Regions from separate parts of the Pseudomonas sp. CF161 genome, predicted to be linked through region 1. Evidence: predicted binding sites of a transcription regulator. Region 1 holds the regulator's gene; the other holds the start of a gene.
What was found. The regulator FliA, encoded in region 1, starts transcription of late flagellar genes. The targets are predictions, from matches to a motif close to CTAAAGTTTNNNNNNNNNNNGCCGNTAA.

Region 1 (3,389 bases):
AGTTGTTCGGACAGTTGCTCTAGAATCTCGCCGGCCTCAACCAGGAAATCCTGAAGGATCTCTTCATCGGCGCCGAAGCTCATTAATGGGTGCTCCTAGAATCCAAGGCTGGAAAGCAAATCGTCTACATCGTCCTGACCGGACACAACGTCTTCACGTTTATCGGCATGAATCTGCGGACCTTCACCCTTGGCGAGATGTTTTTGCGGATCTTTTTCGGCCAGGATCGATTCGCGGTCATGTTCGATGCCCGCAAAACGGTCGACCTGGCTGGCCATCAAGACGAGTTTGAGCAGATTGCTTTCGACTTCCGTGACCAACTGGGTCACACGCTTGATCACCTGGCCCGTGAGGTCCTGGTAATCCTGCGCCAACAGAATGTCGTTGAGATGGCCGGAAACGGTCCGGGTCTCCTGTTCGCTACGCGTCAGGAAACTGTCGACGCGCCGTGCCAGCTCGCGAAACTCTTCAGCCCCGACTTCGCGACGCATGAAGCGCCCCCAGTCAGCGCTCAAGGCCTGGGCATCGTTGCTCAGGCCGTTGACCAGCGGGGTGCTGCTTTCCACCAAATCCATGGTGCGATTGGCCGCGGCCTCGGTCAGCCTGACCACATAGGACAGGCGCTCGGTGGCATCCGTGATCTGTGAAACTTCCTCGGCTTGCGGCATATGCGGGTCAATCTGAAAATTGACGATCGCGCTATGCAGCTCGCGGGTGAGCTTGCCGACTTCCTGGTACAGGCCGCGGTCACGGGTCTGATTGAGCTCATGGATCAGTTGCACAGCCTCGCCAAACTTGCCTTTTTCAAGGCTCTCGACCAGTTCGTGGGCATGTTTTTTCAGGGTCGACTCAAAATCGCCCAATGAAGATTCGTTATGCTCCATAGCTCCCCCGTGGCGCAATGTCTTCGCGCATCAACCGATGCGTTCGAAGATTTTTTCGATCTTCTCTTTCAACGCCTGAGCCGTGAATGGTTTCACCACGTAGCCATTGACGCCGGCCTGAGCCGCTTCAATGATCTGTTCACGCTTGGCCTCGGCAGTCACCATCAGCACCGGCAGGTGCTTGAGCTTCTCGTCGGCGCGCACGTGGCGCAGCAAATCGATACCGGTCATGCCAGGCATGTTCCAGTCCGTTACCAGAAAGTCGATGCTCCCGCTGTTGAGGACCGGAATCGCGGTAGTACCGTCATCGGCCTCGACCGTGTTGGTGAAACCCAGGTCACGCAACAGGTTTTTTATGATCCGCCGCATCGTTGAGAAGTCATCAACGATGAGGATTTTCATGTTCTTGTCCAATTCGACCTCCAAGCAGTCTTAAACGCGCCCAGCACCTGAACGCGCCATTCAATCAATACGACGTAACACTCAACGACTGCATGGAATACACACTGCAAGACCGGTGCGGCATCACGCCTTACCGGTCCCGTTCGCAGTGTCCCCACACTGCCTGTCAGCGCGCTCGCCACTCCCCCAAACGCCCCCGCAAGCGGGCCGCGCACTGGCTGTGTAACTGGCTGACCCGCGATTCGCTGACCCCCAGGACCTCACCGATTTCCTTGAGGTTCAGCTCTTCGTCGTAGTACAGCGCCAAGACCAGTCGCTCACGCTCCGGCAAATTGGCAATCGCGTCCGCCAGCGCCGCCTGGAAGCGTTCATCTTCCAGATCGCGTGACGGCTCGAGATGAGCACTCGCGCCATCCTCATGCAGCCCTTCATGCTCGCCGTCCTGCAAAAGGTCGTCGAAGCTGAACAGGCGGCTGCCCAAGGTGTCGTTCAAAATCCCGTAATAATCGTCGAGGCTCAATTCAAGTTCGGCCGCAACTTCATGATCTTTAGCGTCACGACCGGTTTTAGCTTCAATTGAGCGAATGGCATCACTGACCATTCGTGTATTGCGGTGTACTGAACGTGGTGCCCAATCGCCCTTGCGCACTTCGTCGAGCATCGCCCCACGAATACGAATCCCGGCATAAGTCTCGAAACTTGCGCCCTTGCTCGCATCGTACTTGGTCGACACTTCGAGCAAACCGATCATCCCGGCCTGGATCAGGTCTTCGACCTGGACACTGGCCGGCAGCCGTGCCAGCAGGTGGTAGGCGATACGCTTGACCAGAGGCGCATAACGCTCGATCAATTCATATTGGCTGTCACGCGCCGACTTCTTGTACAGGTTGTAGCCGCTGGCTGTCATAGCACCGGTCCTGCTGTTTGCTGCACGAGACGCTCGACAAAAAACTCCAGATGCCCACGTGGGTTGGCAGGCAACGGCCAGGTATCGACTTTTTGCGCAATGGCCTTGAACGCCAGCGAGCACTTCGAACGAGGAAAGGCTTCATAGACCGCACGCTGCTTTTGCACGGCCTTGCGTACGCATTCGTCGTAAGGAACTGCACCGACGTATTGTAAAGCCACGTCCAGGAAGCGATCCGTGACCTTGGTCAACTTAGCGAACAGATTGCGACCCTCCTGCGGGCTTTGCGCCATGTTGGCCAGGACCCGGAAGCGGTTCATGCCGTAGTCGCGATTGAGCAGTTTGATCAGCGCGTAGGCGTCAGTGATCGAAGTCGGTTCGTCGCAGACCACCAGCAGGACTTCCTGGGCCGCGCGGACAAAACTGACTACCGAGTCACCAATACCCGCAGCGGTGTCGATGACCAGCACATCGAGGTTGTCGCCGATATCACTGAAGGCCTGGATCAGGCCAGCATGCTGGGCCGGGCTCAGGTGCACCATGCTCTGGGTGCCGGAGGCGGCAGGCACGATACGGATCCCGCCCGGGCCCTGGAGCAACACGTCGCGCAGCTCGCAACGGCCCTCGATGACGTCAGCCAGGGTACGTTTGGGGGTCAGGCCCAGCAGGACGTCGACATTGGCCAGGCCCAGGTCGGCGTCCAGCAGCATGACGCGCCGGCCGAGCTCAGCCAGGGCCAGTGACAAGTTCACTGACACGTTAGTCTTGCCGACGCCACCCTTGCCGCCGGTCACCGCAATCACCTGTACGGGATGCATGCTGCCCATGTTCTTTCTTTACCTTGTCTTACTTAGACGGGGCCACATAACTGGCTGCGCGTTCACCGTTGGAACAATGCATGGCAGACCATCGATGTAGATACGGTGCAATCTCTTCATGGCCACCCTCATCCAACCCGTTTTGCGGGGTTGTGATAGAGGTCCGCGAACATGTCGGCCATGGCTTCTTCGCTGGGTTCTTCCTGCATCTGCACGCTCACTGCGCGGCTGACCAACTGGTGCCGGCGCGGCAGGTGCAGATCGTCAGGAATCCGTGGCCCATCGGTCAGATAGGCAACGGGCAATTCATGACTGATCGCCAGGCTCAACACTTCACCGAGGCTGGCTGTTTCATCCAGTTTAGTCAGGATGCAACCG
Region 2 (3,389 bases), on a different contig from region 1:
CCGGGTTCATCGAGTTCAACGACCTGCTGGGCACCTGCCGCTTCCGCGATTGCAAACATGATCGCGAACCCGGCTGCGCCCTGCTCAAGGCCCTTGAAGATGGCCGCGTGCAGCAGCAACGGATGAACAGCTACCGCTCGATCATCGCCAGCCTGCCGGAAACCAGCTACTGACCTGTCGCACCCCGCACTGACAAAAAGGCCGCGATCATCGCGGCCTTTTTTGTGGGTTACTTCGGCGCTGCGGGCGCAGCCGCTGGCGGTGACGCCGCAGGTGGCGTGGCCGGTGCCGCCGGTGCGGTCGAAGGCTGGCCCGACTTGCCGGGCTCATCCATCTTCAACACCCCATCCTCGAAGATATTCAGGCGCTGCCGCACTTCATGGGCCGGCAGCGGATCGGCGCCTGGTGGCAAGGCATTCGGATCAGTCGCAGCACCCGGCACTTCGCCCGGCGCACCCTGGCCCTGACTCGGCGCATCGCTCGGCGGTTGCTCACCCTCGATGGCACGCTGTGCCTTCTTGGTCAGGACCACGATATCGATCCGCCGGTTGACCGGGTTGAACGGGTCCTTGCGATCGAACAGCGACGACGAGGCATAGCCCACTACCCGCGCCACCTGGGAGTCGGGATAGCTGCCCGCGACCAGGGCGCGACGTGCGGCGTTGGCCCGGTTGGCCGAAAGCTCCCAGTTGCCGAAGTCACCGGCGCCCGAGTACGGCTTGGCATCGGTGTGGCCGCTGATGCTGATCTTGTTCGGCACCGCCTTGATGGTGTCGGCCATGGCCAGCAGGATGTCTTCGAAATACGGTTTCAGACGCGCGCTGCCCGAGTCGAACATCGGCCGGTTCTCGGCGTCCATGATCTGGATGCGCAAGCCGTCCTGGGTGATTTCGAACAGGATCTGGTCCTTGAATTTCTGCAGTTGCGGGTTCTCTTCAACCTTGTTCTGCAGCTCTTGCAACAACAGTTCGAGACGCTCGCGCTCGACCTGCTCGGCCATGCCCTCGACCTGCTCGGAATCGACCGTCACCTTGTCCGGCTGTGGCTGGGACTTCACCTCGGGATTGAGGGTGGTGTCCGGCGCCAGCTCGGGCGAACCGCCCAGATCGATGATGTAGGGTGTGCCGCTTTCGGAGAAGCCGATCGGGTCTTTGAAGTAACCGGCGATGGCGATCTTCTGTTCCGGGGTGGCGGTGGACAGCAACCACAGCACCAGGAAGAACGCCATCATCGCCGTGGCGAAGTCGGCGAAGGCGATTTTCCAGGCGCCCCCGTGGTGTCCGCCAGCGAAGCGCTTGACGCGCTTGATGATAATCGGCTGGTTATTTTCCATGACTTAGCGACCGCGAACCGCTTGTTCCAGCTCGGCAAAGCTTGGACGGTGCGCCGGGTACAGCACCTTGCGCCCGAACTCCACAGCCAGCGATGGCGGCATGCCGGATGCAGAAGCGACCAGGGCCGCCTTGATGGCTTCGTAGACGTTCAGTTCTTCCTTGGCATCGTGGGCCAGGGAAGTGGCCAGCGGGCCGAAGAAACCGTACGCCGCGAGAATACCGAAGAAGGTACCTACCAATGCCGCACCTACGTGCAGGCCGATGGACTTCTGGTCGCCCTCACCCAGGGAGGCCATGGTCACCACGATACCCAGTACCGCGGCAACGATACCGAAACCGGGCATGGCGTCGGCGATGCCGGTTACCGCATGGGAAGGATGCTCGAGGTCTTCCTTCATGCTGAACAGCTCCATGTCGAACAGGCCTTCAAGCTCGTGGGGAGCCATGTTGCCGGAGGACATGATGCGCAGGTAGTCACAGATATAGGCGGTCATGCGTGCATCTTTGAGCACCGCCGGGTACTTGGCGAAAATCGGGCTGGCGGCGGCGTCCTCGATATCTCCCTCGATCGCCATCATGCCTTCGCGGCGGCTCTTGTTGAGGATCTCGTACACCAGGCCCAGCACTTCCAGATAGAACGTGTGGGTGAAGCGCGAACTGAACATCCCCAGGGATTTCTTGATGACGTGCATCGTCATATAGCCGGGGTTGGCCTGCAGGAATGCGCCAAAGGCTGCGCCGCCAATGATCAGCACTTCGAAAGGCTGGATCAGTGCTGCGATTTTGCCGTGTGAGAGCACGTATCCGCCGAGCACGCTCGCGAATACGACGATGATGCCGATAATTTTAGCCATAGGTAGGAGAGTACTTATTGAGTCGGGTTCAAGGTCATATTCGGAAGTTCTTAAAACTCTTCTTCTACTTATCGGCAAAACTGCGCCAGACTATAGCCAGTTAAGGCGAAAAGCCAGTTTGGCCCGCTCTGGGCGTGTTTACAGCAGACGATGATTGCGCCCAGCCATGTCTAATGAAACGACAGTCCCAACTCCCCGACCGACGACCCTCAGCGGCTGGATAAAGCTCCTGGACGGGGTGCCGTTGCCGGTGCCGCAAGTCAGCCACGATAAAGTCTGCCGAGCCATCGCCGACAGCCGCAGTTCGTTGCGCGATATTGCCGACCTGATGCAGAACAGCCCGGCGCTGGCCTTGAGCATCATCCGCGAGGCCAACCGCCACACCCACGGCAGCATGAGCGAGCCTGCGGAAAACCTCGAGATCGCTCTCAACCGCCTGGGCCTCAAGCGCACCGAAGAATTGCTCGCCCGCCTGCCCGCGCTGCCGGAAGGGCAGATCCCGCCGGTCCTGCGCCAACTGCAACTGATCAGCCAGCACGCCAGCCAGCAGGCCAATGGCTTCTTTGCCAGCCGCCTGGCCCGCCTCTGGCAGGACATCCATTGGGGCAGCCTGCTGTTTCTCTCGCCACTGTGGCCCCTGGCCCTGGCCCAGCCGAAGCTGCTGGAAGAGTGGGAACTGCGAGTCATCCACAAGCATGAATCGGCGCACAAGGTCGAGCTGGAGTTGTTCGGCGTCAGGTTGCTGGAAATATGCCAGGCGCTGGTGGAAGTCTGGCATCTGCCGATCTGGGTCCAACAGGGCTATCGCCTGCTGATCAGCGAGCGCCGGCTGTTGGTCAAGGTCCTGCACATTGCCCGCGACAGCGAACATCCGCTGCATCAGCAACAACGCCTGGATGCCGACCCCGACCTGCGGCGCTGGCTGAACCAGCCGGCCAACAGTGTGTTGCTGGCCAACGGCCTGGCACTTTCGGCGCAATACGCCTGGGACAGCGCCCATTGCCTGCGCTGGCAGCACCTGACCAGCCTTTATCTGCAAATGCCCATGGACAACCTGCAGCAACAGCTGCACCAGCAGGCGGTGATCAGCGCGCGTAACGACGCGGCGCCCGACCTCTGGCACCCCGCCGAGGCCTTGCTCTGGCCGTGGGATGCGCGGCGCTTGCCCAAGGGTTTGCTGCCGGCACCGGCACCGACTGCC

Region 2: the regulator FliA is predicted to act here: its motif matches at 2,257-2,284, upstream of motA (flagellar motor stator protein MotA).

Annotation. Positions count from the first base shown of each region.
Region 1 covers NZ_ATLP01000107.1:92,765-96,153, forward strand. The annotation lists gene CF161_RS24290 (chemotaxis protein CheA) at 1-83, opposite strand, end outside; gene CF161_RS24295 (protein phosphatase CheZ) at 96-884, opposite strand; gene CF161_RS24300 (chemotaxis response regulator CheY) at 915-1,286, opposite strand; gene fliA (RNA polymerase sigma factor FliA) at 1,453-2,193, opposite strand; gene fleN (flagellar synthesis regulator FleN) at 2,190-3,020, opposite strand; gene flhF (flagellar biosynthesis protein FlhF) at 3,140-3,389, opposite strand, start outside.
Region 2 covers NZ_ATLP01000111.1:62,270-65,658, forward strand. The annotation lists gene rsgA (small ribosomal subunit biogenesis GTPase RsgA) at 1-173, shown strand, start outside; gene motB (flagellar motor protein MotB) at 230-1,333, opposite strand; gene motA (flagellar motor stator protein MotA) at 1,337-2,188, opposite strand; gene CF161_RS25185 (HDOD domain-containing protein) at 2,355-3,389, shown strand, end outside.